DNA from 4 places in the Streptacidiphilus rugosus AM-16 genome. Region 3 is predicted to be linked to each of the others. Evidence: riboswitches for the same ligand, from Rfam matches in the RefSeq annotation. Region 3 holds a riboswitch; each other region holds the start of a gene.

Region 1 (7,588 bases), 1.7 Mb from region 3:
AGGCCCAGTCCCTCGGCCTGGCCGCGCACCAGTTCCGCGCCTTCGACCACGACGGCCTCACCGCCGAGCTCCGGCCGAGCCCTGGCTGGGAGATCGTCACCATGATCGCCGTCGGCCGGGCCGCAGAGGACCCCAGCCCCTCCCGCGCCCGCCGCACCGTCGCCGACCTCTGCTCGGCCCCTGGGACGTCCCCGCCCGCCCCTGACATCCCCGCCGGGCGCGCGCCGGTGCTCCGTGCCTGCGATCGGCCGGGCGCGCCACGCCTCAGCGGCGGCCCACCGCCAGCAGGTGCGCGCTGGAGGCGATCATCGCCGGGTCGCGTTCGGTGAGGCGCGCCGTGCGCAGCGCGGCCAGCAGCAGGTCCTCGCGGTCCTCCGCCAGCTGCGAGGCCAGCAGCGGCCAGAGCGGGCCCTCCACACCGTGGACGTCGGCCTCGCCGAGACCGGCCTCCTGCCACTCCGCCCGAAGCTCGGCGACGGTGTGGAAGTAGGCCACCGTGAAACCGGTCTTCGGGTCGTTGACGCCGTCGGCAAGGCTCGCGCCGAGCCTCTCGGCCTCCGCCTCGGAGTCCATCGTGCCGCGCGCCGCCCCGTCGAGCAGCGGGGCGTGCCTGGAGATCACCGCCGCGGCCACCACGCCGCCGGGACGCACCACCCGGCGCGCCTCGCGCAGCGCGGCGAGCCGGTCCGCCCGCACCGGCAGGTGGTACAGCGGACCGAGCAGCAGCGCCGCGTCGAAGGAGGCGTCGGCCTGCTCCAGCCTGCGTGCGTCGCCCGCGGCGACCGCGAACCCGCCGTACCGCGCCGCCTGCGCCCGATGCAGCGGCACCGGGTCGAGCAGCGTCACGTCGTGGCCCCACGCCGCCAGTTCCGCCGCATACACGCCGGGGCCGCCGCCGATGTCGAGCACCCGGCTCGGCGCGGGCGGCAGGTGGCGTTCCAGCAGTTCCAGCGTGCGCAGACGTTCCGCGCGCCCGGCCGCGCTGCGGTGCAGCCGGGTCGACTCGTCGTAGGCGTCGGTGTAGAAGTCGATGATTTCCGGGGCGACGGGCGAGACGGGGGCGACCGGGGCAGGCTCACTCATGTCCGGATGATTCCAGGGCCGGGCGCCGCCCCGCCTCCCGATTTCCGGGGGCGTTTCCGCCGTCGGAGGCGATTTGTCAGTGGCGGGTCGTACGGTTGGTGCCGTGAGACCCATCACCGATCTTCAACGGTCCGTGGCGCCCTTCGAGGTCGTCAGTCCCTACCAGCCCAACGGCGACCAGCCCGCGGCCATCGCGGAGCTGGAGCGTCGCGTCCGCGCGGGCGAGAAGGACGTCGTGCTGCTCGGCGCCACCGGCACGGGCAAGTCCGCCACCACGGCGTGGATGATCGAGAAGCTGCAGCGCCCCACCCTCGTGATGGCGCCGAACAAGACGCTGGCCGCCCAGCTGGCCAACGAGTTCCGCGAGCTGCTGCCCAACAACGCGGTCGAGTACTTCGTCTCGTACTACGACTACTACCAGCCCGAGGCGTACATCGCGCAGACGGACACCTACATCGAGAAGGACTCCTCGATCAACGAGGAGGTCGAGCGGCTGCGCCACTCGGCCACCAACTCGCTGCTGACCCGCCGCGACGTGATCGTGGTCGCCTCCGTGTCCTGCATCTACGGCCTCGGCACGCCGCAGGAGTACGTGGACCGCATGGTCCAGCTCCGCGTCGGCGACGAGATCGACCGCGACGCGCTGCTGCGCCGGTTCGTCGAGATCCAGTACAACCGCAACGACATCGCCTTCACCCGCGGCACCTTCAGGGTCCGCGGCGACACGATCGAGATCTTCCCGGTCTACGAGGAGCTCGCGGTCAGGATCGAGATGTTCGGCGACGAGATCGAGGCGCTGAGCACGCTGCACCCACTCACCGGCGAGGTCATCAGCGAGGACCAGCAGCTGCACGTCTTCCCCGCCTCGCACTACGTCGCCGGCGCGGAGCGCATGGAGCGCGCCATCACCGGCATCGAGGCCGAGCTGGAGCAGACGCTGGCCACCATGGAGAAGCAGGGCAAGCTGCTGGAGGCCCAGCGGCTGCGCATGCGCACGACGTACGACATCGAGATGATGCGTCAGATCGGCACCTGCTCCGGCATCGAGAACTACTCGCGGCACATCGACGGCCGCGACCCGGGCAGCGCGCCCAACACGCTGATCGACTTCTTCCCCGAGGACTTCCTCCTCGTCATCGACGAGTCCCACGTCACCGTGCCGCAGATCGGCGCGATGTACGAGGGCGACGCCTCGCGCAAGCGCGCGCTGGTCGAGCACGGCTTCCGGCTGCCCTCGGCGATGGACAACCGCCCGCTCAAGTGGGAGGAGTTCGTCGAGCGCATCGGTCAGACGGTCTACCTCTCCGCCACGCCGGGCGCCTACGAGCTCTCCCGCTCCGACGGCCACGTCGAGCAGATCATCCGTCCGACCGGCCTGATCGACCCCGAGGTCATCGTCAAGCCGACGGAGGGCCAGATCGACGATCTGATCCACGAGATCAGGCTCCGCACCGAGAAGGACGAGCGGGTCCTGGTCACCACGCTGACCAAGAAGATGTCCGAAGACCTGACGGACTACATGCTGGAGCTCGGCATCCGGGTCCGCTACCTGCACAGCGACGTCGACACGCTGCGCCGGATCGAGCTGCTGCGTCAGCTGCGGGCCGGCGACTATGACGTGCTGGTCGGCATCAACCTGCTCCGCGAGGGCCTCGACCTGCCCGAGGTCTCCCTGGTCGCGATCCTCGACGCGGACAAGGAGGGCTTCCTGCGCTCGCCCACCTCGCTGATCCAGACGATCGGCCGCGCGGCGCGCAACGTCTCCGGCCAGGTCCACATGTACGCGGACCGGATCACCCCGGCGATGGACCGGGCGATCTCGGAGACCAACCGTCGCCGGGAGATCCAGCAGGCCTACAACGCCGAGAACGGCATCGACCCGCAGCCGCTGCGCAAGAAGATCGGCGACATCCTCGACTCCCTGGCCCGCGAGGACATGGACACCGCCGAGCTGCTCAGCACGGGATACCGCCAGTCCGGCGGCGCGGGCGGCAAGGGGCAGAAGGCGCCGGTCCCGGCGCTCGGCGCGAAGGGCGCGGCCGGCAAGCAGGACGCCAAGAGCCTGCCCGCGGCCGAGCTGGCCGATCTCATCGGCGAGTTGACGGACCGGATGCACGCGGCGGCCGCCGAGCTCCAGTTCGAGGTCGCCGCCCGGCTGCGCGACGAGGTGAACGAGCTCAAGAAGGAGTTGCGCCAGATGCGCGAGGCGGGCATCGCCTGACCGGTCGACAGCGCTGATCGGGCCGCGCGTCCGGGGCTCGATCAGTGTCGGGGTCGTAGGGTTCAGCCTAGGAACCGGATACCGCATGTCGCGGATCGATCGGGGAGGGCCGAAGCATGTCGGTGAGTTTGGGCAAGGGGCAGAGCGTCAGCCTGGAGAAGGCGGCGGGCGGGGGCTCGCTCGCCGTGGTGCGGATGGGGCTCGGCTGGCAGGCCGCGCCGCGCAAGGGGCTGTTCCGCACGCGTCGCCGCGAGATCGACCTGGACGCCTCGGCGGTCCTGTTCACCGCGGACGCGCTCGCGGACGTGGTCTTCTTCCAGCACCTGGTGAGCAACGACGGCTCGGTCCGGCACACCGGCGACAACCTGGTCGGCGGCAGCGGCGGCGAGGACGACGAGTCGATCATGGTGGATCTGCGCAAGGTCCCGCAGAAGATCACCCAGATCGTCTTCACCGTGAACTCCTACAGCGGCCAGACCTTCCAGGAGGTCGAGCTGGCCCACTGCCGACTGGTCGACGAGTCCACCGGCACGGAGCTCGCCCGCTACACGCTCAGCGGCGGCGGCGCGCACACCGGCCAGGTCATGGCCAAGGTCTACCGGGACGCGGGCGGCGGCTGGCAGATGGCCGCGATCGGCGTGCCGGCCCAGGGGCGGACCTTCCAGGACATGCTTCCGGCGATCCAGCAGTGCCTGTGAGATAGGCCTCAACTGTCCGCAGAACGATTGGTTGTGGTCATTCAATCTGCCTAACCTGCGCGGGTCCGCTTCCTCAACCGGACCCCTGCGCGCGGGAACGCCGAATCCTGCCCCTCGCCGCCGGGTCGAACGAACAGCACGGGCCGGAGCGGGGGAACCAGGTGCACGACGCCTCGCTTCGGCGCGGCTTGGGGTGAAGCCGCGTCCGCGGCCGGGCTACTCTCGCGGCCCGAATCCGACAGCTCACCTCGCAGGCGTCGGAGAGGCGCCATGCACCCCATCCTGTCGACCCCTGCCCGCATACTCGCGTTCGGAGCCACCCCGGCGCTCCTTCTCGGCGCGGCGTTCGCCCCCCAGGCGCAGGCCGCCACCCCGCGCGTCAGCGAGACCGGCCTGACCGCGACGGTGAGCGGTACGAGCGCGACCGCCACGGTCAAGGTCAGCGCCACCTCCTGCGTGACCGTGCGCAGCCTCGGCGTGGCCGTCCGCGACGCGGCGGGCCGCCACCTGGACTTCCCGCAGTGGCGCAGCAACGCGCGCATCTGCCCGACCGGCCTGACCGTCAACGCGGGCACCCGGACCCTCGCCGCGGGCCACTACACGATGATGGGCGCCTACCTCGACGCCTCCGGCTGGCACAACCTGACCGCGAAGACGCTGATCGTGGGCTCCGGCTCCACCTCGGCCCCCGCGCCGAAGCCGACCCCCACGCCGACCCCGACGCCCGCGCCCGCCCCGAGCGGCGGCAGCGCGATCCCGGCCGGGGTGGCGTCCTCCTCCACCCCGATCTGGTCGGAGGAGTTCAGCAACCCGATCAGCTGGGGCCAGCGCTGGGTCGGCGACACCTCCACGGCCTACCGCTACGGCAACCACAACCCGGACGACAACAAGCTCGACTGGCTGGACACCAACGACGTCTCCGTCGCGAACGGCGTGGCCACCTTCACCGCCCAGCCGAGTTCGCACACGCTGGAGAACGGCAAGCAGGCGTGGACCACCGGGCTGCTGACCACCGAGGGCTCCAAGGAGGGCTTCCAGGTCAGGACCGGCGACTACGTCGAGGCCCGCGTCAAGCTCCCGACCGGCACGGGCGCCTGGCCGGCGTTGTGGACCTGGAAGAACGGCAACGGCGAGATCGACTCCTTCGAGTACCACCCGGACAACCCGAACCTGCTGGAGTTGACCAACCACGTCACCTCCGGCGGCGACTACTACACCGACGCGAGCGCGGTGAAGCCGGGCGGCTGGGTCACCATCGGCACCAAGTACGGCGCCGACTCGGTCGACTGGTACGTCAATGGCGTCAAGGTCTACTCGGACGGCCACGGGGTGGGCGCCAACTGGTCCGCCTACCTGATCCTCAACCTGTCCCTCTCCGCCGGCCAGTACCACGCGGCTCCGAGCGGCAGCACGCCGATCACCTTCTCGGCCGACTACCTGCGCGTCTACCACTGACACGCCCGGAGTCCGCCGCCCGCTTCACCTCCCCTTTGCTGTCTTGTTAGCCTGGCAGGGCAAGCGGAGGGGAGTACTCCCTAGAACGACGTCCTCGTCAACACGGCGGTGCCCGGCACCGTCCGGTGGCGTCGGCCCTGTTGCGGCAGGGCGGAGGAGACCTCCGGCAGAGTTGTCGTCTGCCGGAGGAGCAGTCGTTCATGGACGTATCCGTGACCCTGTGGGTCACCACCATCGCCGTACTCGTCGCACTGGTCGCCGCCGACTTCTTCATCGGCGGGCGGAAGCCCCACGAGGTCACGCTGCGCGAGGCCGGCGCCTGGACCGTGGTCTGGATCGTGCTGGCCCTGCTGTTCGGCGGCTTCGTCTGGTGGCACTCGGGCGGCGAGCCCGCCGGGGAGTTCTTCGCCGGCTACATCACCGAGAAGTCGCTCAGCGTCGACAACCTCTTCGTCTTCGTACTGATCATGGGGAAGTTCGCCGTCCCCGCCGCCTACCAGCAGCGGGTGCTGATGGTCGGCGTGCTGATAGCGCTGGTGCTGCGGGCGGTCTTCATCGCCGCGGGCTCGGCGGTCATCGCCTCCTTCTCGTGGGTCTTCTTCCTCTTCGGCGCCTTCCTGATCTGGACCGCCTGGAAGCTGATCAAGGAGGCGCGGGCCGGTGAGTCCGAGGAGGAGTTCGAGGAGAACCGTCTGCTGAAGGCCGTCGAGCGCCGCTTCCCCGCGACCGACGGCTATCGCGGCACCAGGCTGGTCGTCGTCGAGAACGGCCGGCGCCTGATCACCCCGATACTCGTGGTGATGCTCGCGATCGGCACCACCGACGTGCTCTTCGCGATGGACTCGATCCCCGCGATCTTCGGGCTGACGCAGGACCCGTACATCGTCTTCACCGCCAACGCCTTCGCGCTGATGGGCCTGCGCCAGCTCTACTTCCTCATCGGCGGTCTGCTGAAGAAGCTGGTCCACCTCTCCTACGGGCTCTCGCTGATCCTCGGCTTCATCGGCGTGAAGCTGCTGCTCCACGCCGCGCACGAGGCCGGGGCGCACTGGGCGCCGGAGATCGGCATTCCCTTCTCGCTGGGCTTCATCGTCGTGGTGCTGACGGTCACCACCGTCACGTCGCTGCGGGCTTCGCGTCGGCAGGAGCGTCTGCCGCCGCCGTGACCGGGCCCGGAACGGGGCCGACGAGGCCGGCGGCCTGCTTCCGCCCGGGAATGGCGAGCGTGAGCAGCGCGGCGAGCAGGGCCACAGCGCCGCCGATCACGAAGCCGACCCGGAAGCCCTCTGCGGAGGGCAGCGTCACCGGCCCCATCCTGACGGTCATGTGCGCGAGCACCACGCCGACCACGGCCGCCGAGGTGGAGGTGCCGATGCTGCGCATCAGCGTGTTGAGGCCGTTGGCGGCGGCCGTCTCGGACGGCGGCACGGCCGACATGATCAGCGCGGGCATCGCCGCGTAGGCGAAGGCGATGCCCGCCCCGATCACGCTGGAGAAGAGCAGCACGCCCCAGACGTGGTGCATCAGCGGGAGTGCCAGCCCGTAGCCCAGGGCGATCACGAGCGCTCCGGCGAACAGTGAGGCCTTCGGCCCCCGTGCCCTGGAGAGCCGGGCCGAGAGCGGCGAGACGGCCATCATGACCAGTCCCGACGGCGCGACCACCAGCCCGGCCGCGACCATGGACTGCCCGAGGCCGTAGCCGGTCGCCTTCGGCAGCTCCAGCAACTGCGGCACGATCAGCGACATCGCGTACATCGCGAAGCCGACCACGACCGAGGCGATGTTGGTGAGCAGCACCTGACGGCGCATCGTGGTCCGCAGGTCGACCAGCGGCGCCGCCTGCCGCAGCTCCCACCAGGCCCAGGCGGCCAGCACGACGGCCGAGGCGGCGAACATCCCGAGCGTGGTCCCGCTGCCCCAGCCCCAGTCGCCGCCCTTGGAGATCCCGAGCAGCAGGCAGAGCAGGCCGGCCGAGAGGCCGACGGCGCCGACCACGTCGAAGCTCCCGCCGCTGCGCAGCGGGGACTCCGGCACCACGACGACCACCAGCACGGCGACGGCGGCACCGAGGGCGCCGGAGGTCCAGAAGAGGGTGTGCCAGTCGCTGTGCTGGGCGATGGTCGCGGCCGCG
Region 2 (7,588 bases), on a different contig from region 3:
CTGCTGGCCTGGCTGCCGCGTCGGCTCGCCGTGCAGACGCCGCTGCCCGACCAGCTGGTCGGGCTTCCGCTGCTGCGGCCCGAGGGCCTGCCGGAGGCGGACGCGATCCTGCCGGGCGGCCTGCTGGTCGACCACGAGGAGGAAGAGGCCCACGAGCAGCGCGCCCGCGCCGAGGAGCTGCAGGAGGTCCGGCGCTGGCTCCGCGCGGCGGAGGAGCGCGAGTCGCAGCTGGCGGCGGAGTACGACGAGCAGTACAGCGAGCTGCGCGCGGCCCGCACGGAGCTGCGCTCGCTCGCGGGCCGGCCGGCCCGTCCCCAGGACGCCGAGCCGGGCACGTTCGCGGAGCTGCTGGACCGGCTGGGCGAGTTCCCGCTGCTGGAGTTCACCGGGGACGCGCGGCTGACCAAGGAGCTGGACGAGCAGACCGACCACCCCACCTGGGTCCGGATGACGTGGGACGCGCTGCTCGCCCTCTCCGACTACGCGGAGGCGGCCAAGGCGGGCACGTCGGGCGGCGACTTCCGCAGTTGGTGCGAGAACACGCCCCCCGACTGCCACCCCTTCCCGCCGCGCAAGGTCATCCGCGGCGAGTCCCGCACGGTGAGCACGAACGCGAAGTGGAAGCGGGAACGGCTTCTTCCCGTCCCGACGGCGGTGGACCCTTCGGGTCGGGTCTTCATGGGCGCGCATCTGCGGATAGGCGGCGGCGGAACGGCGCCTCGACTGCACTATCACGACGACTGTTCGGGTACGGGCCGGGTCTATATCGGATATGTCGGCCTGCATCTTCACAACACGCGCACAAATTGAGTGACGGAGGTTCAGTTCCATGGCCCGGATTCCCTCTTCGGTGACAGCCGCCTCGGGTCTGGTGGGCGGCTTCGCTGTCGCACGGGCGACGAAGCGGAGGGAGCTCGGCGGGGTGGCGCTGGCCGCGGCAGGCGGCGTGGCGGCCCTGCAGTGGCGCGGCGCGGCGGGGCCCAGGACGGCGGCCGCGCTGGGCGGCCTCTACGTGGCCGCGTTCGCGGGCTCCCACCCCCTGGCGAAGAAGATCGGCGCCTGGCCCTCGGTCCTCACCGTGGCCACGGGCGTCGCCCTCGCGTCCTGGAGCCTGGCGGACCGCAAGGCGTAGCCCCTCCCGGCCAAGGGCCGTTGCACCACCAAGGGCGCGAGGAACTGCGCGCCTCCGGCACGCGGGCGGGAGACCTCAGAACAAAGGGTTGGCCGCACTACCTCAGGGGCGCGGGGAACTGCGCGGCTCTGCCGCGCGGGCGCGACACCTCACATCACAGGGTCAGTTGCACTGTCCAGGGGCGCGAGGCTCTGCTTGATCAACTGCGTGGCTCAGAGCTCGACGCCGTGGGCGGTGAGCCACTCCGTGGGGTCGACCGGGTCGCCGCCGGAGGGGCGGACCTCGAGGTGGAGGTGGGGGCCGGTGGAGTTGCCCGTGGAGCCGACGCGGCCGATCGGCTGGCCGCCGGTCACCGAGCCCGCGCCGACCGCGATGGCGGAGAGGTGGCAGTACCAGATCTCCGTGCCGTCCGGCAGCGTCTCGATGACGCGGTAGCCGTAGGAGCCCGCCCAGCCGGCCGAGGTGACGACGCCCGCGCCCACGGCGCGGACCGGCGTGCCCGCCGGGGCCGGGAAGTCCAGGCCGGTGTGCAGGTGGGACCAGTAGGAGCCGGACTGCCCGTACGCGGTCGTGCTGACGCCGGGGACCGGAAGGGTGAGGGTCTCCGTCGTACGGACCCGCTCGACCGCCGCGGCCTTCGCCGAGGCCGCCGTCGCGGCCTCCCTGCGGGCCGTGGTCTCGGCGTCGGCGCGCTGCTGCGTCGCCTGCGCGCGGATGCGGTCGGCCAGCGCCGTGCCCGCGTCGGCGGCCGGCGCCGCCGTGGCGTGCTCGTCGAGGAGGAGGGAGCCGGAAGGGCCGGTGTGCTCGGGACGGTCGGCCGCGAGGGCCGGGCCGGCGAGGCCGATCACGCTGCTCGCGCCGACAGCCATGGCCGCCAGGCCCAGCGCCGCGCCACGCTGCCGCGGCAGGGCGCTCGTCGCCTGCTGCGCCGTCGAGGGCTCGGCGACGGTCTCGACCGGGTATGACGCCATAACTGGCGTGCTCCTTTCCGTCCCTTCGCCGACCGGGTTAGCTGACGGGTTCGGAGAGGGAGGTCTCCTACGGCCGCGAGGCCGATGCACCCCAGGTACCTGGGTCCCCGGTTCCATGTGGATTAGGCGATCCGCACGACGTCGTCCGACGGTCGAACGACTGTAGCCGCGCGTACTGTTATGGAAAGTTAATACTAAAGCCGTCTGAATCCAAGTGGTTCCTTAGGGGCAGTTGGGACGGCCGTGGACCCCGCTGAACCTTCGTCACCGAACGGTGCGTTCCTGACCAGCGCACCGACCGAGGAAGCCAGCACCTTCTGCAGCAGGCTGTAGGCCAGGATCGGCAGCAGGACGGCCGGGTTCCCCGGCAGCCGCGTGGCCGCGACGACCGCTCCGGCGCTGCTGTTGTTCATCCCGGAGGCGTAGGTGAGCGCGATCGCGTCCGCGCGCGGGACGCCGAGCCTGCCGGCCAGCACCCACCCGCTGAGGAAGGAGCCGCCGCACATGGCCGCCGCCGCGACGACGACCAGGACCAGGTAGTCGGGGTCGGGTCGCTCCACCACCTGCCGCAGCGCGCCGCAGGCGTTGGTGTAGCTGAGCAGCACCACCACGGCGAGGCCGGCGGCCCTGACCAGCGGCAGCACCGGCCCGAGCCGCGCGCCCAGCAGACGCCCCGTCAGCAGGCCCGCCGCGCACGGCAGCACGACCGCCAGCACCGCGAAGGCGCTGCACGCGTGCTCGGCGACGGCGTGCAGGTCCGCCGCGTAGGGCCCGGAGGCCAGGAACCCGCCCAGATGCAGCCCGAGCGGGATGGTGAGCGGGCTCAGCAGGGTGCTGCCGACGACCAGGCCGAGGGTCAGCGTGGCATTGCCCTCGCTCCCCTGGGCGAAGACGGTGGCTCCGGCGGCGACGGGCATGGCGCCGACCAGGGCGAGGCCGACGAGCAGGCTCTGCGCCTCGTGGACGTTGTGCCAGCCGTCGGCCGCGAGGGCGCCGACGCCGAGCAGGAGCGTCGGCAGCAGGGCGTTGGAGGCGATGCCGACCAGCAGCGCCCGGGGATGCCGCAGCAGCGCGGGCAGGGCCTCGGACCTGGCGGTCAGGCCGGCGTTGAAGACCATCAGGGCGAGGAGTCCCGCCTGGAGCGGAAAGGCGGCCCCGTCGAACCGCGCGAGCGTCACCCCGCGCAGGGCCTGTCCCGGCCCGGGCCGGGCCGCGGCGAGAACGTAGGCGAGCAGCATGATCCAGAGCAGCCGCCGTTGGACGGCGGCGGCCAGGGTCCCGAGAAGCTTCATCGGACACCGCCCGTCGTGCATGCATCGTGTACGGATGGCGGCATCACATCAGGTACGAACCCGGAACACCTCACCGAAATGGGCAGATTCATGACTTCGAGTGGAATCGGTCATGATCGGGAAGCGGGGTACAGCCAGTCCACGAGTCGGTTGGTGAGGGCGTCGACGGAGAGCGAGCGGGCGTTGGCGAAGCTGCCGTCCTGCGTCGTGGCCCTGACCCGGCCGTCGGGGTCCAGCACGACCAGCGCGGGGATGCCGCTGCGCTTCAGGTCGATCCAGCGCGCGGCCAGCGCGCTGTTGCGGTCGAAGTGGCCGACGTCGACGGTGACCAGGTGGTAGTTCCTCGCCAGCACCAGCCACGCCCCTGGCGTGGCCGAACGCTGGGCGAGCACCTGGCAGTCGGCGCACCAGTCGGCGCCGAACTCGACCAGCACCGGCCGCCCGTCCTTCCGCGAGGCCGCCTGCGCGGCGGCGACCGCGGCGGGCGCGTCCGCGTGCGGGTCGTAGCCGGTGGGCACGGGCCCGGCGGAGACGCTGGGCACGGCGACGAACGGCTGCGAGTAGCGCGGCGCGAGCCCGCCGGCCCGCCCGTTCACCTGGACGCAGGCGGCGAGCGTCAGCAGCGGCAGCAGCCCCACCAGCAGGGCTCGTAGTGATCGCACGTGACCCAGTGCAACATCGCCCCGCGAGGTCGCCGGCCCCGACGCGCCGAACAGGTGGTGGCAACACCTCAGGGGCGCGAGGCTCTGCCGATCTCCGGCTCCGCCGGGTGGGCGCGACAAACCCCCAGCCTTCGGCCGGGAGGTGTCCCCTCCGACGAGCGGATGGTCCTCGACATGCCGGGCCGTCCGCGCCGGGTGGATGCTCGCGCCCGCAGTCGATCAAGCAGAGCCTCGCGCCCCTGATCGTGCGACTAGTTCATGGAGAGGTAGGCCAGGCTGCCCAGGCCCGCGACGAAGCAGTAGACGGCGAACGGCGTCAGCGTCCTGGTCTCGAAGTACTTCGTCAGGAAGCGGACCGCGACGTAGCCCGCCACGAACGCCGCGACGCCGCCGGCCAGGATCTGGCCGTGGATGCCGTGGCCCTGCGCGCCCGCCAGGGAGGGGAGCTTGAGCAGGGCCGCGCCGCCGATCGCCGGGGTGGCCAGCAGGAAGGCGAAGCGGGCCGAGTCCTCGTGACGCAGGCCCTTGAAGATGCCCGCGCTCATGGTCACGCCGGAACGGCTGATGCCGGGGAGGAGCGCGAGGATCTGGGCCGCGCCGACGACCAGCGCGCTGCCCCAGCCGAGCTTCACGATGCGGCGGTCGGAGAGCACGTCCGGGTGCAGGTCCTCGTCACCGGGCAGGGGCTGGGGGTCGGTGGCGCGGCGACGGCCGGTGCCGCCGCGCTTGAGGCGCTCGGCGACGAAGAGGACGATCCCGTTGAGGGTCAGGAAGATCGCCGCGGGGATCGGCTTGCCCAGGTGCTCGCGGAACAGCTTGTCGAACGCGATGCCCGCGACGCCGACCGGGATCGTGGCGACGATCAGCAGCCAGGCCAGCTTCTGGTTGGCGGTCTCGATCCGCCGCTCGCGCACGGAGCTGAAGAGACCCTGCAGCACCCGCGCCCAGTCCCGCCAGAAGTAGACGACCAGCGCGACGGCCGTCGCCAGGTGCAGCGCGACCAGGACGCTCAGGTAGGGAGACTCGGCCGCGGAGACGTTGAGGTCGTTCTTGTAGGGGGCGCCCAGCAGCGCCGGCAGCAGGATGCTGTGGCCCAGGCTGGAGACCGGGAACAGCTCGGTGACGCCCTGGAGCAGGCCGACGCCGATCGCTTCGGGATAGGTGAGCACGGACGACATCGACGACCTTGGGCTGCTGGGAGGGACGGGGCCAGCCCGAAAGTACTACAAACGTGTAGACGCCTACAGGCGATGTGACGGCTGTTCATACAGCGGTCGCGTGAAGTTCACCAGCCATCCCCCGCCCGTCCTCCCCACGGCAGGAAGAGCCTCGGGGAAGCGCCGAAGGGGCGCCGAAGCGCCCCTTCGGTTCAGGGAGTTCACGCCGCCGCGGTCAGCTCCGCCCGGAGCGGGACCGAGCCCGCCACGACCCTGGAGGGCGCCGGCACGACGTTGTCCGCCGCCGCCGGCAGGACGCGGCGCAGGCGCCACGCGGCCACCGTGACCGCCACGCAGCACAGGGCGAGCGCGAGCAGGTACAGCGTCGACAGGCCGGCGCCGACCAGCAGCACGCCCACCGCCGGGCCGAGCGCGATGGCGATCTGCTTCACCAGGGCGAACGCCGCGTTGTAGGTGCCGAGCAGCCGGGCCGGGGCCAGGTCGGCGACGACCGGGCCGAGCGTCGGCGCCAGCAGCGCCTCGCCCACGCCGAACAGGACGTACGTCGTCATCATCGAGCCGACCGCCATGGCGGAGCCGCCGTGGAAGAGGCCCGCGACGCCCGCGAAGATCCACGCCGCCAGCCAGACCAGGCCGGTCGCCGCGATCGCGGTGGTCCGGCGGCGACGCGAGGTCAGCCGGACGACGAACATCTGCAGCACGACGATGGCGAAGGTGTTCGCCCCGAGGCCGAAGCCCAGCGCGGACGGGGAGATCCCGACCGTGCTCGTCGCATAGGCGGCGACGCCGCTCTCGAACTGGCCGTAGCAGGCGAAGAAGATCAGCCCGGCCAGCACGCAGAGCTTGACCATCGCGCCGTCGCCCAGCAGGGTGCGGAAGTCCGAGCGGCCCTGGGCCCCGGCCGCGGCCGGCTCGGTCGCCGGGGCGACCTGCGCGGGCAGCCGGACCGTGCCGGTCACCGCCGCGAGCACCAGGAACATCAGCGCCTCGATGCCGAACAGCAGGGTCAGGCTGGCCGGACGGGAGACGTCGACGATCTGTCCGCCGATCATCGCGCCCACGCCCATGCCGAGGTTGACGAGCGTGAACTGCAGCGCGAAGGCGTGCGAACGGGTCGCCCTGGTGGAACTGCGGACCACCATGGTGGCCAGCGCCGGCTGGCAGGTGGTGACACCCGCGCCGAACAGGAAGGCGGCCGACAGGATCGTCCACTCCGTCGTCGCCAGCCCGAAGGACAGCGCGCCGAGGGCGGTCAGCACCGCGCCCGCGACCAGCACCGGGCGCGGCCCGTAGCGGTCGATGCCGCGGCCGCCGATCGGCAGCACGGCCAGCGCGGCGGCGGCGAACAGCGTGAAGACCAGCCAGGCGGTCATCGAGCCCAGCCCGCGCACCTGCTCCACGTACACGAACATGTACGGCAGCGTGAAGCCGCTGCCGAAGGCGCTCAGCGCGTTGCCCACCTGGACCCGGCGCAGCGCCCCCCGCATCGTCAGCTCTCCGGTCGTCGTCATCTCGCGCACCGCCCTTCTCCTCTTCGCCGGCTCCCCCGGCTCATGCTTCTCTCTTCGTATCGATCGAAAGAGTACACTACTAAAGTCTTCGGTGCGAAACTTTTAAGAGCGCAAGCCTTGAGCATGAGACACTGTCGCCATGACCGACCCGTCCCAGGAGCCGCCGCAAGAGCTCGCGATCAGCGAGCAGGTCGCGGTGTACCAGCGCGAGTTCCCGAACGTGGATCCGCAGGTCGAGACCATCGTCTCGACGCTCAGCCGCCTCTCGCGGCGGATGTCGGTCGCCTACGGGCGGCACCTCAACGACCTCGGCATCTCCTCCCCGGACTGGGAGGTGCTCAAGGCCCTGATCGTCGCCGGCGAGCCCTACCGGCTCGGACCGGGCGAGCTGGCCAAGCGGATCGGGCTGACGCCGGCCGCCATGACGCACCGGGTCGACCGGATGGCCGCGGCCGGGCTGGTCACCCGCAGCCGCGACGAGAACAACAGGGTGCGGGTGAACATCGAGCTCACCGAGCTCGGCAGGGAGAAGTGGCTGGAGTCCATGCGGATGGCGGCCGTCTTCGAGGAGAGCCTGCTGCAGGACGCCGCCCCCGAGGAGCGGTCCGAGCTGGCCGCCGCGCTGGGGCGGATGCTGCGCCGGGTCGAGGAGGACCAGCCGGACGCCCAGGGGCGCGTCGAGGACCTCGACGGAGCATGAGCGTCACCGGCGGACGCGCGGGGTGAACGCGGAGAGGGGGCCGGGGAGTCGATCGACTCCCCGGCCCCCTCTCCGCGTCCGCGGGGACGCGTCAGGACATCCCCGGGACGGCTCAGGAGGACAGGCCGTTGGCCTTCAGCCA
Region 3 (7,588 bases):
GCCACCGCGATCGTCACCGGCGCGAGCCGGGGCCTCGGCGCGGAGGCCGCGGCCGTCCTGTGCGCGGCCGGCGCGCGCGTCGTCGGCGTCGCCCGCGACAAGGCGGAGCTGGACGAACGGCGCGAACGCCTCGGTGCGGGCTTCGTGCCCGTCGCCGCGGACGCGACGGATCCCGACGTCGCCGAGCGGCTGCTCGCGCAGTACCGGCCGCGGGTGCTCGTGCTGAACGCGGGCGCGGTTCCACTGGGGCGCCCGCTGCAGGAGTACGACTGGGAGAGCTTCAGTCGGCACTGGGAGGCTGACGTCCGGCACGCCTTCCACTGGACCCGGCAGGCGCTGACGCTCCCACTGGACCCGGGCAGCGTCGTGGTGGCCGTCTCCAGCGGCGCGGCGCTGAAGGGCTCGCCGGTCAGCGGGGGCTACGCGGGCGCCAAGGCGGCGGTCCGTTTCCTCACCGGGTACGCGGCCGAGGAGTCCGCCCGCAGCGGCCTGGGGATCGACTTCCGCAGCATCCTGCCGCCGATGACCCCCGGCAGCGGCGTCGGGAACGCCGGTGTGCGGGCCTACGCCGAGCGCTCGGGTGTGGCGGAGGAGGAGTTCCTGCGCCGGATGGGCCCGGTGCTCACCCCGGCCGACATCGGCGCGGCGATCGCCGCTCTGGCCACCGACCCCGCCCTGTCGCCCGGTGCGTACCAGCCGACGGCCGAGGGGCTGAAGCGGCTGGACTGAGGCCGCCGGGCGGACGAACCGGTCGGCGGCCCGTCAGTTCCGGTGTGGCAGGCGGGGTGCCAGGGCCGGGACCCGGCGGCGGTAGGCGGCGTACTGCTCGCCGAACTCCGCCGCCATCAGCCGGTCCTCGACGCGCACCCGGTGCAGCAGCCAAGGCACGCACGCGGCGGCGATCAGCAGCCAGAGACCGAGGCCCTCCGCGAGCGTGCCGCCGAGCACGAGGCCGAGGAACCCGGTGTAGATGGGGTGGCGGACGTGGGCGTAGGGCCCGCCGGTGCGCAGTTCGTGTCCCTGCCGCACCAGCGGGACGCTCGCCCACATCGTGCCGAGCACCCACCGCGCCCACAGCAGCAGCGCGGTCGACGCCACGACCACGACGACGCCGAGGACGGCGAGCGCCGGCTGCCAGTACTGCAGATGCCGCCAGAGCCGGCCCCGACCGCCGCCGCCCAGGGCGACGAGGACCGCGACGCCCGCGACCAGGCCCAGCCGCGCGGGCAGCGAGCTCCGCGCCCGCGCGGACCAGCCCCGCAGGCCCGCCGGACTCTGTGCTCCGAAGTACAGCGCGCCCGCCACCCAGCACACCGCGACCAGTCCGACGCAGCCTGACACCGCGTCACGGACCACCGTCTCCATCGCGCCCATGTCCCCAGGGTGGCGGGCCGCCACGCCGGGGGACCACCACCTCAGGGTGGAGGTGGCGGGTGGAAAGAGGAGGTCACCGCGTCCTTTTGCGCCACTTCGGACGGAAAGCAGACAGGATCTGACGCATCAGATATTGCTATGGTCACGATCGGGCAACTAGGGTCGGGCTCGAACCGTTGCGACGTCGATCGTCCGACCCTGGGCGACCGCGGCGGTACCGCCGAGTCTGACGAGGCAGCAGGGCCGGGCAACGGTCAGGCCGCCGACTCGGAGCCGGGGACCCACGTTCCTCGGGGTGAATCGGCATCAGGCGGCCGCAGGGCTGTGAGATGTCGTAGGGCGAACTTCCGGCCCGAACCCGTCAGCTCACCCGGTAGGCGGACGTAGGAAGAAGGAGTCCGCCCGCGTGGCGTCCCACCGCCGTCCCACCACCCCGAGTCGCACCCGCGCCCGGGTGTCGCTGATCACCGCCGTCGCCGCGACCGGCGTCGCACTCACCGCCCAGTCCTCGAGCGCCGCGCCCACGCCGACGACCGGCCAGCTCAAGGCGCAGCTCGACCAGCTGAACAACGAGTCCGACCACGCCGTCCAGGTCTACGACCAGGTGGAGGAGCAGGTCCAGGGCCAGCAGCAGAAGGCCGCGCTGCTCCAGGACGAGATAGCCCGCCGCCAGGCGAAGGTCAATCTGCTCATGGACGACGTGAGCCGGATCGCGCAGTCCCAGTACGCGGAGGGCGCCGTCGACCCGACGGTGCAGCTGATGCTGAGCAGCGACCCGAGTGAGTTCCTGGACAAGGCGTCCGCGATGAACCAGGTGACCAGCAGTCAGGTCGGCGAGCTCGACGCGCTGCGGTCCGAGGAGCGGACCCTCACCAAGGAGAAGTCCCAGGCGGAGGCCGCCTTGCAGGCGCTGGACGCCAGTGTCCGCCAGGCCGCCGCGGCGAAGGCCGCGGCCGACGCGAAGGTCAAGGAGACCCAGAAGCTGCTCAACTCGCTGACCGCGAAGCAGCTCTCCGCGGTGACCGGCGGCGGCAACGGGATCGTCGGCGGTCACGGCTACGGCTCGACGGCGAACCTGGGCAACTCGCAGCCGGGCGACTCGATCGAGGCCGCCGCGTTCAAGGCCGCGCAGACCCGCATAGGCGATCCCTACCTGCGAGGCGGCACGGGGCCGAGCCAGTTCGACTGCTCGGGCCTGATGCAGTGGGCCTACGCGCAGGCCGGTTACCACCTCGGCCGCACCACCTACGACCAGATCAACTACGGCACGGCGGTGAACTCCACCGCCGATCTCCAGGTGGGCGACCTGGTCTTCTTCAACGGCGCCGAGCACGTCGGGATGTACGCGGGCAACGGCATCATCCTCCACGCCCCGCACACCGGCGCCTACGTCCGCTACGAGCCCATGGCCCAGATCGGTTCGATCTACGCGATGCGGCACATCTGAGCGCTCGACGCGACAGCTGAGGCCCCTGGCCGGCGGACCGACCGCCGGCGAGGGGCCTTTCTGCGCCTCCGCCGCCGGCCCCGAGGGCGGTCGGAAATCATCACACTGATGGCCGGTAACGCCGGAGCCGGCGAGCCGTCCACATGATGCTATGAATTTCCTGACAGTTCTCCGGGGTGCCCTGGGAGGCGCCCCGGAACATGAACTCCGTTTACGGACGAAGGAACTCGGCGAACATGCTGACGCTTTCCGTGATCGTGCCTGCGCACAATGAGGAGTCAGGTCTGCCGGCCACACTGGAGGCGCTGCTGCGGCAGACCGTTCCGGCCGAGCGCATCATTGTCGTGGACGACGGATCGATTGACCGGACCGGGGAGGTCGCCGCGTCCTACGGTGTGACGGTGGTGCGGCCGCCCCACAATCTCGGCAGCAAGGCGAGGGCGCAGAACTTCGCGCTTCCCTACTGCGACACCGATCTCGTGCTCGCCGTGGACGCCGACACCGTCCTGGCCGACGACTACATCGAGCTGATCAAGCCCGCCTTCGACGACGAGCGCGTCGTCATCGCCGCAGGCTGCGTCCAGAGCCGGTTCGAGCGGACCTGGACCGAGCGCGGGCGGTCGATCGAGTACCTCTACGGCTTCCACTGGAACAGACCGATCCAGAACATGGCGAACAGCCCCACCGTGTGCTCGGGATGCTGCTCCGTCTTCCGGCGCCGGCCGCTCGTCGACTTCGGCGGCTTCCCCGAGCGGACGATCGTCGAGGACATGGACTACACCTGGTCCGCCCAGATGATGGGTCAGAAGGCGGTCTACGTCGCCAAGGCCGTCGCCTGGGCGGCGGATCCGGAGGACCTCACCTACCTGCGCAAGCAGGACTGGCGGTGGATGGCGGGCTTCGCGCAGAACGTCCGGCTGCACCTGTGGCGGATGATCCCGCGCAAGCCGGTGCTGGCGCTGTGGATCCTGCTCGCGCTCTGGGAGATCGTCACCGCGCCGCTCTGGCTCGCCGTCCCCTTCATCGCCCCGCTGATGGGCGGCTCCTGGGTGGGCACCGTCGGCTGGTGGGCCGGGCTCGAAGTCGGGCTCACGCTACCGCCGTTGCTGTATGCGGCCAAACGACGGAAGCTTCCGGTCATCCGGGTGCTGCGCAATCTTCCATGTGTGTATCTCATGAAATTCGTCAATATCTACTATGCATGGAAGGCGCTGGTGGTCGAACTCCTTCTGGTGCCGCTCAGGCTCTCGAAGGGTCTCACCGTCTACGAGAAGGGCCGACCTGACCCCTCTCCCGTACCGATTTCTTAGTGACACTTCATCAGTGTGAGGAGAACAGCAAGATGTACGGACACGAACTCCCCAAGACCGGCTTCAGTGGGCTGATCTACGCGAGCATGGCGCTCGCCCTCGGCCTGGCCGGTGTGGCGATGAAGTTCGCGGCCCACGTCCGCAACCGATAAGCCGATCGGGGCTGGATGTCTTGAAGTTTCGCAGACCCCCGGATGCCGCGCCCTCCGCACGACCGGCGACGCCGCTCGACCGAGCGCTGCGCATCGGGGGGTCTGTGCTGATCGCGGTGAGCGCCGTGCTCGCGCTCTACCTCGTCTACGAGTTCTGGTGGACCGACGTGCAGGCGAAGGCCGACCAGGGGGCCGCCCAGAGCCAGCTCGAGCAGCAGTGGTCCGCCTCCCCGGCGCCAGCTCCTGCCGTGCACCTCGCCGTCGGGCAGAAGTTCGCGCTGCTGCGCATTCCCAAGCTCGGCCTGGTCGTCCCGGTCGCCGAGGGCACCGACAAGACGCAGATCCTCGACCACGGGCTGGTCGGACATCTCGTCGGCTCCGCGCTGCCTTCCGACCCGAGCGGCAACATGGTGCTGGCAGGCCACCGCAACACGCACGGGGAGCCGTTCCGCCACCTGCCCACCCTCACCGAGGGCGACACCGCCGTGGTCGAGACGGCCACCGCGTCCTACACCTACACCGTGCGCGGAACCATTCCGCAGACCGCACCTGACAACGTGTCGGTCCTGAAGGCCGTCCCCGCCGGATCCCCGTTCACCCGACCCGGCCGGTACCTCACGCTGATGACCTGCACGCCGGACTACACGTCCTGGTACCGGTTCGTCGCCTTCGCCCAGCTCACTCACGTGCAGCCCAAGCAGACGCCGGGGCCCGGCCCTTCGGCGTCACCGCGGGCCCCGGCGAAGCCGGCCGCCACGGCGGTCGCCGCCCGTGCCGTCGGACATGCCAAGGCCGCGCCCGCCCACCGTCGGCACCGCGCGGGGAAGCGGTAGGCGTCCGTCCCGGCCGGCGGCAGCGCGTGAGCGGGCTGCCCGCGGTTCAGGACCGGGCGAGCAGCACCGTCGCGTCGTCGTGCCGCTTGCCGCGGAACGCACCGTCCCGCAGGGCCAGTTCGGCCTTGCGGACCGCGGCCACCGCGTGCGCGGGGCCTTCCGCGGCCAGGGAGTCCAGCAGTTCGGTCCAGGTCCAGCCGAAGCGCTCGACCAGGCGGCTCACCCCGTCCGACATCGCCGCGACCTCGCGCACCCCGGCCAGGGGGAACGAGGCGGTCACGGCCTGCTCCGCCGCCTCCGCGCTGGTCGAGGCGACCCAGAAGCCGTCCGCCGCGTTGCGCAGGGCGCTCACGGAGACGGGGTCGTAGGCGGGCAGGTGGTCGATCCGGGTGTCCTCCACCAGTTCGATCCGGCCGTCCGCGCGGCGCACGACGACGGGGGAGTCGGCCAGCACCAGGCAGTCCAGCCGGTCGGCGACGGCGTCGGCGCGGAACAGCGCCACCGTCGAGGCCGGAGTCTCGGGATTGCCCAGGTCGCACTCGGGGTGCAGGTCGCGGGTGCGCAGGATCGCCTGACGCAGGATCTCCGGCAGCGGCTCGCGCGGGTGGGTCACCAGGAACTGCGCCAGCTGCGCGCCCAGCCTCGCCACGAACCACGGCACGTCGTGGACGCAGCCGGTGGGCAGACCGCTGGGCGTCGCGCCGTCGAGCACCAGGCCGAACCCCGGCCCGGCCAGCACGAAGTCCTCGTTGGCGGCGGCGTCCGGACTGGGCTCGCAGGCGTAGCTGATCTCCACGGTGGGACCTCGGTGCTTCCTGTCTGGGCGACGGTCGGGGAACCCGCATATGCGATCTTCTCCGATCATGCCGCGACTGGCCCCGGGGACACGGCAGGCTTCTCTACGCTGATATGCCATGGATGGCGAGTACGCGGAGGAGCCGACCGGGTCGGACGACCCCAGCGGTTGGGAGGACCCGACGGCGTCGGTCCCCGCCGGGACGGAGCCGCTCGGCCCCAGACGACTGGCCCCGCCTGCCGCGGCCGCGCTGCTGCGACTGGCCGCGCGCGTCGAGCGCGACCTGCTGACGGCGGGACTGAACGCCAAGCCCTACGAGGTGACCCCCTCGGCCCTGGCCGGGGTCGAGGTGGAGGTCGACGCGTTCGACGACGCCGTCGGCGGCGTCTGGCTGCACTGGCGGACCCATCCTGAGGTCGGCGCGGACTCCGCGGCGGGCCTGTCCGTGCGCCTGGTCATGGCGGAGGCCCTGGTCCGCACGCTGGCCGCGCTCGGCTACGGCAGTGAGCACGGCCAGGACAGCCTGCGCCCCTACGCCGTCCGCGTCCTCACCGCCCCGCCCCCGACCCCCGCCGCGCCCGCGGCCTCCCCGGCGACCGGGCCGCGGCGGGGCTAGTCGTCGGCTGTCGGCTCAGCTCTGCCGCAGTGCGGGCATCGGCACCGGGACGGCGTACGTCGTGGCGCCCACGCCGACGCCGCCCTGGCAGCTGTTCGGCGGGTCGGTGGTGACGCCGCGGGTGGACGGCATCTCGGCCGCCCAGAACATGTAGCCCAGCATGCCCGGTGTGGTGCCGGCCCCGGCGGGGCCGCGCTCTGGAGCCAGCTGCCCGTGGTGTTCTCGACCGAGCTCGAGAAGTCGGTGCACTCCGGGCGGATCGAGTTGCCCTCGGCGATGTAGAGGCTGCCGGTGAACTTCGCCGGGGCCAGCGGCGGGATCGGCGGGCTGTAGGTCGGTTTGCCGGTCAGGTGCTCCTGCCAGTTGGACTCGGCGCCGGACGCCGAGGGCTGCTTGCTGGGCACCATGGCGTTCGCGTAGTCCAGCACCGGGTTGCTCGTGGTCAGCCAGTTCGCGGTGGCGTACTGGTCCAGGCCGGAGAGCCAGCGGTCGCCCGCGGCGACGTCGAGGGTGAGCCGGGCCGTCGGGTCGGCGCCGGTGGCGTCGTACGGGTGCGCGGCACGGTAGGCGGTGACGAAGGCCTGCAGCCCCGTCAGGTTCGGGCCGGAGCTGTTCTCGTAGTCGATCTCCATGCCGACACCCAGCCGCGTGGCCAGCGCGGCGGCCTTCTGCCCGAGCAGCGTGGGATTCTGGGACAGCGCGGTGTCCCAGTCGTTGACGTAGGTGATCCCGCCGATCGAGAGCATGACCCGGATGCCGTGGCCGGTGAAGTAGTTCACCACCGCCTGGGTCATGCCGTTCGGCACGCCGTTGGTGTCGCCCGCGTCGGTGGTGCCGTTGAGCAGCCGCAGCGGGTTGACGAAGCTCAGCACGACCAGGTTGACGGAGGGGCGGCCGTCGCCGCGGTCGATCAGCCAGTGGTTCTTCTGGTCGAAGTCGGTCATGTCACGGACGCTCGCCCAGGTGCAGGCGTCGTTGCTGCAGTGCCAGGCGCCGTAGACCTGGATCGGGCCGGCGGCGGCCGCCTGCAGGGTGGCGCTCTTCACGGCGGGGCTCTTCA
Region 4 (7,588 bases), 2.7 Mb from region 3:
CCGCGGCGACGCGGGTCGTGGTCACTCGGACCCCTCCCCCTCGATCTCGTCCGCACCGTCCGCACCGTTCGTCCCGTCCGCGCAGACGCACGGGCCCTTGCGCCACCACTCCGGCAGCGCGGCCAGGGCCTCGTCGCCGAGCGGGTTCACGCCCGGACCGGCTGCCAGCGAGTGGCCGACCAGCACGTGCAGGCACTTGACCCGGTCGGGCATGCCGCCCGCGCTGGGGAAGCCCTCCAGCACCTCGATCGCGTCACGGCGGGCGATGTAGTCCTCGTGCGCCCGGCGGTACCCGTCGGCCAGCTCCGGTTCCTCGGCGAGCCTCGCGGTCTGCTCCTTCATCATCCCGTCCGCCTCCAGGGTGCCGATCAGCGAGGCGGCACGGGGGCAGGTCAGGTAGTAGAGGGTCGGGAACGGCGTGCCGTCCTCCAGACGCGGGGCCGTCTCGACGACGTCGGGCAGCCCGCAGGGGCAGCGGTGGGCGACGGCCCGCAGGCCGCGCGGCACGCGGCCGAGCTGCGCCTCGACGGCGGCACGGTCAGCCTCGGAAACGGGGGCGGGGGACTCGGGGGCTTGCGACATGCGGCCATTCTCCCCCAGGTGAGAAACCATGCAGCACCAAAGGGGCGCGAGGAACTGCGCGAGCAACCACCCTGCGCGGATGGCCCTGCACATTGAAGGCCATCAGCCCGGCGGATGGCTTGTCGCGCAGTTCCTCGCACCCCCGAGGTCGCTGCGTGGTTCCTCCACTGATGAATCCTCGCGCCGCCGGAGACTGCCCTTCAGTTCGAGGGGTGGTCCGCGGTGGCGAGGGAGCCGAGGAGGCTCTGGTACCAGGGCTGGGAGGCCGCCTGCTGGGTGGTCGGGGAGGCGGAGGGGGTGGGCGAGGGGTTCACCGAGGTGAACGGCGTGTCGCCGGGAAAGCCGAAGTGGAGGCGGGCACGCGCCTGGGCCTCGACGTAGGCCGGGTCCTGCCAGCGGGCCTTCTCCCTGCGCAGCTCCTCGACCTGCTGCTGCGCCTGCTGCTGCGCGGCCCGCTGCTGGTCGATCTGCGTCCGCTGCGCGATGAACTGACGCATCGGGTAGGCGAGCGCCGCGACCAGCGCGCAGACCACGAGGGCCAGCACCGCCGCCCGACCGGTCAGCTTCGGCCGCTTCCTGGCCTGCTTCTTCTTCTCCGCCACCGCTGCTCCCTCCCTCGGCCCCAACGCGACGACGCCCCGCCGCCCCCACCCTAGAGGGTGAGCGCGACGGGGCGTCGGAGGCGGCGTCAGCCGTTGAAGCGCGGGAAGGCGCCGCGGCCGGCGTACTCCGCGGCGTCGTCGAGGATCTCCTCGATGCGCAGCAGCTGGTTGTACTTGGCGACGCGCTCGGAGCGGGCCGGGGCGCCGGTCTTGATCTGGCCGCAGTTGGTGGCGACGGCGAGGTCGGCGATGGTGACGTCCTCGGTCTCACCGGAGCGGTGCGACATCATGCAGCGGAAGCCGTTGCGCTGGGCCAGCTCGACCGCGTCCAGCGTCTCGGTCAGCGAGCCGATCTGGTTGACCTTCACCAGCAGGGCGTTGGCCGCGCCCTCCTTGATGCCGCGGGCCAGGCGCTCCGGGTTGGTGACGAACAGGTCGTCGCCGACGAGCTGGACCTTGTCGCCGAGCTCGGCGGTGATGGTCTTCCAGCCCTCCCAGTCGTCCTCGAACAGCGGGTCCTCGATGGAGACCAGCGGGTACGCGGCGACGAGCTCGCCGTAGTAGGCGCTCATCTCGGCGGCGGTGCGGGCCTTGCCCTCGAACTGGTACGCGCCGTCCTTGTAGAACTCGGACGCGGCGCAGTCCAGGGCCAGCGCGATGTCGCGGCCGGGGGTGTAGCCGGCGCCCTTGATCGCCTCGACGATCAGGTCCAGCGCCTCGCGGTTGGAGTCGAGGTTCGGCGCGAAGCCGCCCTCGTCGCCCAGACCGGTGGAGAGACCGCGGGCCTTCAGCACGCCCTTGAGCTGGTGGTAGACCTCGACGCCCCAGCGCAGCGCCTCGGAGAACGACTCCGCGCCGATCGGCGCGATCATGAACTCCTGGATGTCCACGTTGGAGTCCGCGTGCGAACCACCGTTGAGGATGTTCATCATCGGGACCGGCAGCACGTGGGCGTTGGGGCCGCCCAGGTAGCGGAAGAGCGGCAGGTCGCTGGCCTCGGAGGCGGCGTGCGCCACGGCGAGGGAGACGCCCAGGATCGCGTTGGCGCCCAGGGAGGACTTGTCGGCGGTCGCGTCCAGGTCGAGCATGGCCTGGTCGATCAGGCGCTGCTCGGTGGCGTCGTAGCCGACCAGCTCCGGGCCGATCTGCTCGATGACGGCGAGGACGGCCTTCTCCACGCCCTTGCCGCCGTAACGGGACTTGTCACCGTCACGCAGCTCAAGGGCTTCGAAGGCACCGGTGGAGGCGCCGGACGGCACGGCAGCGCGGCCGGTGCTGCCGTCGTCGAGGCCGACCTCGACCTCGACGGTGGGGTTGCCTCGCGAGTCGAGGATCTCCCGGGCTACGACGACGTCGATGGACGGCACAACTGTCTCCTCAGGGGGATGCGGGTTGTTACGCACAGAGCCTAGCCCGTGTCGGGGCCGGGACCACTCAGGACCTTTGCCCTGTCTTGACTGACGGACATCTGGCGCAAACGCGGGAAAGCCCCTACCGGTCGGTAGGGGCCTTTCGCGAAGGTGCGTGCCGCGTCCGCTACACGAGGACGAGCCGCTCGCCGACGAAGATCAGATCCGGGTCGCTCCCGACGGTGGACCGGTTCCGCTCGTACAGCGCGTGCCAGCCGCCCGCGACGTGGTGGCTCGCGGCGATGCCGGAGAGGGTGTCGCCCGCCTCGACCGTGTAGACGCCGGCCGTGGACGAGCCGCCGTGCGCCGGCGCGCCGGGCCTCGGCTTGGCGTGCTTGGGGGCGGACTTCTTCGGCGCGGCGGGCTTGCTGTGCGAGTGGCCGGAGCCGGACTTGGAGGAGGTGTCGACGGTGGCCGGCGCACCGCCCGCGCTCAGACCGGCCCGCGGGCCGCAGACCGGCCACGCGCCCGGCCCCTGACTGTCCAACACCTTCTCGGCGACGGCGATCTGCTGACCCTTGCTCGCGTGGTTCGCGGTGGAGGCGTAGGCGCCGCCGCCGTAGGCCCGCCAGGTGCTGGCGGAGAACTGGAGCCCGCCGTAGTAGCCGTTCCCCGTGTTGATGGACCAGTCGCCGCCGCTCTCGCACTGGGCGACCTTGTCCCAGGTGGAGACGGACGCGGCGCTCGCACTGGCCGCCCCGATGAAGGGGAGGGCCACCGCGGCGCCGGCCACGCCGGTGGTCGCGACGATGGCCTTGGCCTTGTTGACGCGGATTCGGCGATGGCGGCCGTTGCCGGAGAGGAGCATGAAGGATTCCCTCTGCGACGCCTGCGAGGTGAGCTGTCGGGTTCGGGCCGTAGAGGCTGGCCCGGACGCTGATGCGTCTTCACCCCGAGCCGTCCGCGCTCCCGCGTGAACGGCGACCTACCTGGGTCCCCCACTCCTGCCCGTTCGTCAAGTCGACGTTGCCGCCCCACGGTGGACAGGACTCGGCGTCCCGCGAGGCGGTGTCCGCTGACGCGAACTTCACGGAGGCTAGGCAGGTTTTCATACGAACTCAACCTCCGACACGAGGAGCCGGAGGGCCGCCGACCCGGCGTCAGCCGCGTGAACTGGGCTTCCTCTGCGCCAGGACGTCAGATGTGAGCTCCGTTACCCTGCCGTGATACGAGCAACCGGTGGGTCAGGTGTGACCACTCGTCAAAGAGGGACGCCTGGGGAACGCCCACCCCCAGCAGCCGCTCACTCCGCCGCGACAACCCGCCGGCCCAGCCCAGAAAGCGCACTCCCGCCGCGCGCGCGGCCGAAGCGTCGCCGACCGCGTCGCCGACGTACACGCAGCGGGAGACGGCCTCGCCGGCCACTCCCAGAGCGTGCAGCGCCTCCTGGATACCGGAGGGGTCCGGCTTCATCCGCGCCAGGTCGGCGGGGCGGCCGACGACATGCTTGGCCAGCGCCTCCACCAGGCCCGCACCGAGCAGGTACTCCTCGATCGCGGGACGTGCGTTGTTGCTGACCACGGCCAGGGGGACGCCGGCCTTCGCCAGCGCCAGCACACCCTCGCGCGCACCGGGCGTCGGATCGGCCGAGACCGCCGCCAGCAGCTCCTCGCGGGCCAGGGCCCGGTCCGTCAGCGCGATCAGCCGGGCGGCCTCGGCCGACGGCGTTCGGGCGGCGTCGAGCAGTGCGGGCAGTCGGGCCAGCAACCCGTGCGGGTCGTCGGTCTCCTGGAGCCATGCCACGCCCTGCCCGCGCAGCTCGTCGAGGAGCACGCGGGCGACCCCGGGCGCCGGGCGGCGGGCGAAGAGGTTGCACACCGGCCCGTCGAAGTCGAGCAGCACGGCGGCGACGGCCTCGTGCGGCGGCTGAGGGTGCGTGATCGCGTCACTCCGGTTCGTTCACGTGCGCCGGCCCGTCGAGCGGTGGCCGGTCGTGCTGCGGTTCGTCGGGCAGGGGTCTGGAGAGGGAGACGCCGTAGGGCTCGGCCCTGGCCCACCAGGAGGCGAAGAAGGCCCGGGCGGTGTCCACGTAGACGGAGTCCGTGTGGTTGGCGAGAGCCTGGCGCCGGCGCGGGAAGAGCCGGGTGCTCAGGCCGGTCAGGTCCTCCAGCCGCACCAGGTGGCCTCCGACGTGGACCGGGCGCTCTATGAGTTCGTACCAGCCCTCCAGCACCTCGTCGTCGTTCAGCACGTACAACTTCGACATCGGCGGAAAGGGCACGGTGCGGACCTCGATCACCGGCTCCGAGTCGACCAGCTGGTAGGTCTGCAGCGAGAGGGCCGCCGAACGCAGCGAGGTCACCTGGTCGTGCGAGATGCGGCGCAGCCGCTCCAGCGGCCTGGTGTCGCCCGGGTCGCCCAGCACCCGCGGATAGGTGGGGGTGGCGCTGAAGTCGCAGACGATCAGCCGGATCCTGAACTCGCTCAGCCGGGGCTCGCGGCGCGCTCGCAGGCCGATCAACTGGAGCTGGAGGGCGGAGACGAAGGACTCGGCCGTGACGCACAGGACGTCGACGTGGAGGCGTCCGCTGCGCAGCACCCGATCGAGGTGGCGTCCCAGCACGTTGACCGCGCCCTCGGCGGCCGGCTCCGGCGGTGCGCCCGGCTCCTGGGGACGGGCGCCGGTCAGCACGGCGCGCTTGCCCGGGTGGGTCTCGATCAGGCCGTCGCGAGCCAGCACGGTGAGGGCCTTGTGCACCGTGACCCGGGACACCTGCAGCTCCTCCGCCAACTGCCGCGCGGAGGGCAGCGACTGACCGGCCTGCCACTCCCCGGCCGCGATGCGCTGCACAAGCCGCTCCCTGACACCTTTCGGAGCCACTGGACCACCCCCTCACGGGGAGCCTACTCCCCTATGCAGCACGCAACCTGTCTATCCGTCAGATTTACAGGTTACCCAGTTGGCTGTACTGGAAATCATCTGTGCAACAGGGGAGGTGGACAGATGGAAGTACAAGGCAAGCTGTTCGACTGGCTGCTGGAGCTGTTGCTCCAGAACGCCGGCGTCGACACCGGCGTGATGCTCGTCGCCATGATCGCCCTGCTCTGCCCGCGCGAGCAGCGTCGCTCGCCGGTCGGGGTGATCCTGGCGCTCGGGCTGGTGATGTTCTTCGGCGGACACCTGGTCCTCCGCATCACCGTTCCGGGCTCGTCGACGTGACGCGGCGTGACCTCGACATGATGTGACGTGACGTAGGGCCAGGGATCAGAACTCGACCGGCAACTGCCGCAACCCCCGCATGATGAGGCCGCCGCGCCAGCGCAAGTCCGCTGGGTCGGCGGCCAACGTGGTCTTCGGGAGCCTGCGCAGCAGCGCACCGATCGCGTACTGCGCCTCCATCCGGGCCAGCGGCGCGCCGATGCAGTAGTGGATGCCCAGCCCGAAGGCGATGTGCGGGTTGTCCCGCCGGGCCAGATCCAGCACGTCGGGCGCGGCGAAGCGCCCGGGATCGCGGTCGGCTGCCGCGAGCACCACCAGCACCGGGTCGCCGACGGCGATCTGCTGCCCGCCGAGCGTCAGCGGCTCGGTGGCGAAGCGCCACGTCGCGATCTCCACCGGCCCGTCGTAGCGCAGCAGTTCCTCGACGGCGGATTCGAGCAGCGCGGTCTCCCCGCGGTCGAGCGAGGCCTGCAGCAGTGCGCGCTGCCCGGGGTGCGTCAGCAGCGCGTACATGCCGTTGCCGATCAGGTTGACCGTGGTCTCGAAGCCGGCGAAGAGCAGGATGAAGGCCATCGCCGCGGCCTCGTTCTCGGTGAGGTGCTCACCGTGGTCACTGGCCCGGATCAGGCCCGAGATCAGGTCGTCGCCGAGGTCCGCGCGCTTGCGGTGGATCAGTTCGGCGAGGTAGCCGCGCATCTTCTTCACCGCCCGGCCGACGCCGCCGCGCGGCGACTGACCGTGGTGGATCATCATGCCCGCCCAGTCGCGGAAGTCGTCCTGGTCCTCAGGAGGCACGCCGAGCAGGTCGCAGATCGCGTAGATCGGCAGCGGGAAGGCGAACTCGTGGATCAGGTCCGCGTGGCCCCGCTCGGCGAACCCGTCGATCAGCCGGTCCGTGATCTCGCGCACCCGCGGCTCGAACGCGGCGACGCGACGCGGTGTGAACGCCTTGGCCACCAGACGCCGCAGTCGGGTGTGGTCCGGCGGGTCGATGTTGAGCAGGTGCGTCATCAGGTCGGCGCTCCGCTCCCCCGGGATGCCGACACGTCCGCTGCGGTGCGCCTGCGTGCTGTGACGGGCCGGGTTCTTGCTCAGCCGCGCGTCGGCCAGGGCCTGCCGGGCGTCCGTGTATCGCGTGACCAGCCAGGCGTCCACGCCGCTCGGCAGTGTGGTCCACCGCACGGGCGCGTGCTCGCGCAGCCAGGCGTACGCGGGGTAGGGATCCGCTGCGAAATCGAAGGAGAACAGCTGAGGCGGGATCGACGATTGCACTCCACGACGTTAACCGTTCGTAAAGGTGGGGAGAGACACACTGTCGTACCCACCGGCAGTGAGCTTACGATCGCCCGCAGCGATCGGGCCGTGCGGGGGTCCGGGCTGCCGAGCGGAGACAGGGGTGCGGGCATGGAGCTGAAGGGTGCCGTCGTCGTCATCACGGGCGCGGCCGGTGGGATCGGCGCGGCGATGGCGCGGCGTTTCGCCGCGGAGGGCGCACGCGGGCTGCTGCTGGCCGACCTCGACGGGTCGAGGGTCGAGGATCTGGCGCAGGAGCTGGACCGGGCGGGCTGCCACACGGTCGGCGTGGCGAGCGACGTCGCGCGCGAGAGCGACGTCAAGGCGCTGGTCGACACGGCGGAGAAGCATCTGGGTCCGGTGGACCTGTTCTGCAGCAACGCCGGAATCGGCAGCGGCGCGGGCATCGGCGCGCCGAACGAGCTGTGGCAGGCCAACTGGGACGTCAACGTGATGGCCCACGTCTACGCGGCGCGGGCCGTGCTGCCCGGCATGCTGCGGCGTGGCCGCGGCTATCTGCTGAACACCGCGTCCGCGGCGGG

The links. A riboswitch is a leader RNA that binds a small molecule or an ion and turns the genes downstream of it on or off. The one in region 3 is predicted to bind cyclic di-AMP.
Region 1: linked by a shared signal. The riboswitch ahead of BS83_RS44515 (glycoside hydrolase family 16 protein) and the one ahead of BS83_RS27210 (C40 family peptidase) in region 3 are both predicted to bind cyclic di-AMP.
Region 2: linked by a shared signal. The riboswitch ahead of BS83_RS03455 (M23 family metallopeptidase) and the one ahead of BS83_RS27210 (C40 family peptidase) in region 3 are both predicted to bind cyclic di-AMP.
Region 4: linked by a shared signal. The riboswitch ahead of BS83_RS39205 (LysM peptidoglycan-binding domain-containing protein) and the one ahead of BS83_RS27210 (C40 family peptidase) in region 3 are both predicted to bind cyclic di-AMP.

What each region holds. Positions count from the first base shown of each region.
Region 1 is NZ_JQMJ01000004.1:5,671,959-5,679,546, reverse strand. Features, by position in the region: gene BS83_RS34940 (nitroreductase family protein) at 1-329, shown strand, start outside; gene BS83_RS34935 (class I SAM-dependent methyltransferase) at 265-1,083, opposite strand; gene uvrB (excinuclease ABC subunit UvrB) at 1,187-3,304, shown strand; gene BS83_RS34925 (TerD family protein) at 3,421-4,002, shown strand; cyclic di-AMP (ydaO/yuaA leader) riboswitch at 4,091-4,274, shown strand; gene BS83_RS44515 (glycoside hydrolase family 16 protein) at 4,273-5,457, shown strand; gene BS83_RS34915 (TerC family protein) at 5,658-6,623, shown strand; gene BS83_RS34910 (MFS transporter) at 6,574-7,588, opposite strand, start outside.
Region 2 is NZ_JQMJ01000003.1:23,890-31,477, forward strand. Features, by position in the region: gene BS83_RS03445 (hypothetical protein) at 1-810, shown strand, start outside; gene BS83_RS03450 (hypothetical protein) at 830-1,132, shown strand; gene BS83_RS03455 (M23 family metallopeptidase) at 1,345-2,103, opposite strand; cyclic di-AMP (ydaO/yuaA leader) riboswitch at 2,115-2,242, opposite strand; gene BS83_RS03460 (bile acid:sodium symporter family protein) at 2,298-3,395, opposite strand; gene BS83_RS43520 (thioredoxin family protein) at 3,506-4,057, opposite strand; gene BS83_RS03470 (undecaprenyl-diphosphate phosphatase) at 4,309-5,235, opposite strand; gene BS83_RS03475 (MFS transporter) at 5,436-6,746, opposite strand; gene BS83_RS03480 (MarR family winged helix-turn-helix transcriptional regulator) at 6,886-7,446, shown strand; gene BS83_RS03485 (ABC transporter substrate-binding protein) at 7,559-7,588, opposite strand, start outside.
Region 3 is NZ_JQMJ01000004.1:4,004,710-4,012,297, reverse strand. Features, by position in the region: gene BS83_RS27220 (SDR family NAD(P)-dependent oxidoreductase) at 1-729, shown strand, start outside; gene BS83_RS27215 (methyltransferase family protein) at 763-1,374, opposite strand; cyclic di-AMP (ydaO/yuaA leader) riboswitch at 1,625-1,770, shown strand; gene BS83_RS27210 (C40 family peptidase) at 1,781-2,821, shown strand; gene BS83_RS27205 (glycosyltransferase family 2 protein) at 3,058-4,131, shown strand; gene BS83_RS27200 (class E sortase) at 4,304-5,116, shown strand; gene BS83_RS27195 (protein phosphatase 2C domain-containing protein) at 5,163-5,912, opposite strand; gene BS83_RS27190 (hypothetical protein) at 6,031-6,528, shown strand; gene BS83_RS27185 (glycoside hydrolase family 18 protein) at 6,525-7,588, opposite strand, start outside.
Region 4 is NZ_JQMJ01000004.1:6,700,114-6,707,701, forward strand. Features, by position in the region: gene BS83_RS39185 (Ppx/GppA phosphatase family protein) at 1-25, opposite strand, end outside; gene BS83_RS39190 (DUF501 domain-containing protein) at 22-582, opposite strand; gene BS83_RS46045 (FtsB family cell division protein) at 783-1,184, opposite strand; gene eno (phosphopyruvate hydratase) at 1,271-2,551, opposite strand; gene BS83_RS39205 (LysM peptidoglycan-binding domain-containing protein) at 2,721-3,401, opposite strand; cyclic di-AMP (ydaO/yuaA leader) riboswitch at 3,405-3,561, opposite strand; gene BS83_RS39210 (HAD family hydrolase) at 3,731-4,435, opposite strand; gene BS83_RS39215 (GntR family transcriptional regulator) at 4,479-5,414, opposite strand; gene BS83_RS39220 (hypothetical protein) at 5,538-5,753, shown strand; gene BS83_RS39225 (cytochrome P450 family protein) at 5,799-7,025, opposite strand; gene BS83_RS39230 (SDR family oxidoreductase) at 7,158-7,588, shown strand, end outside.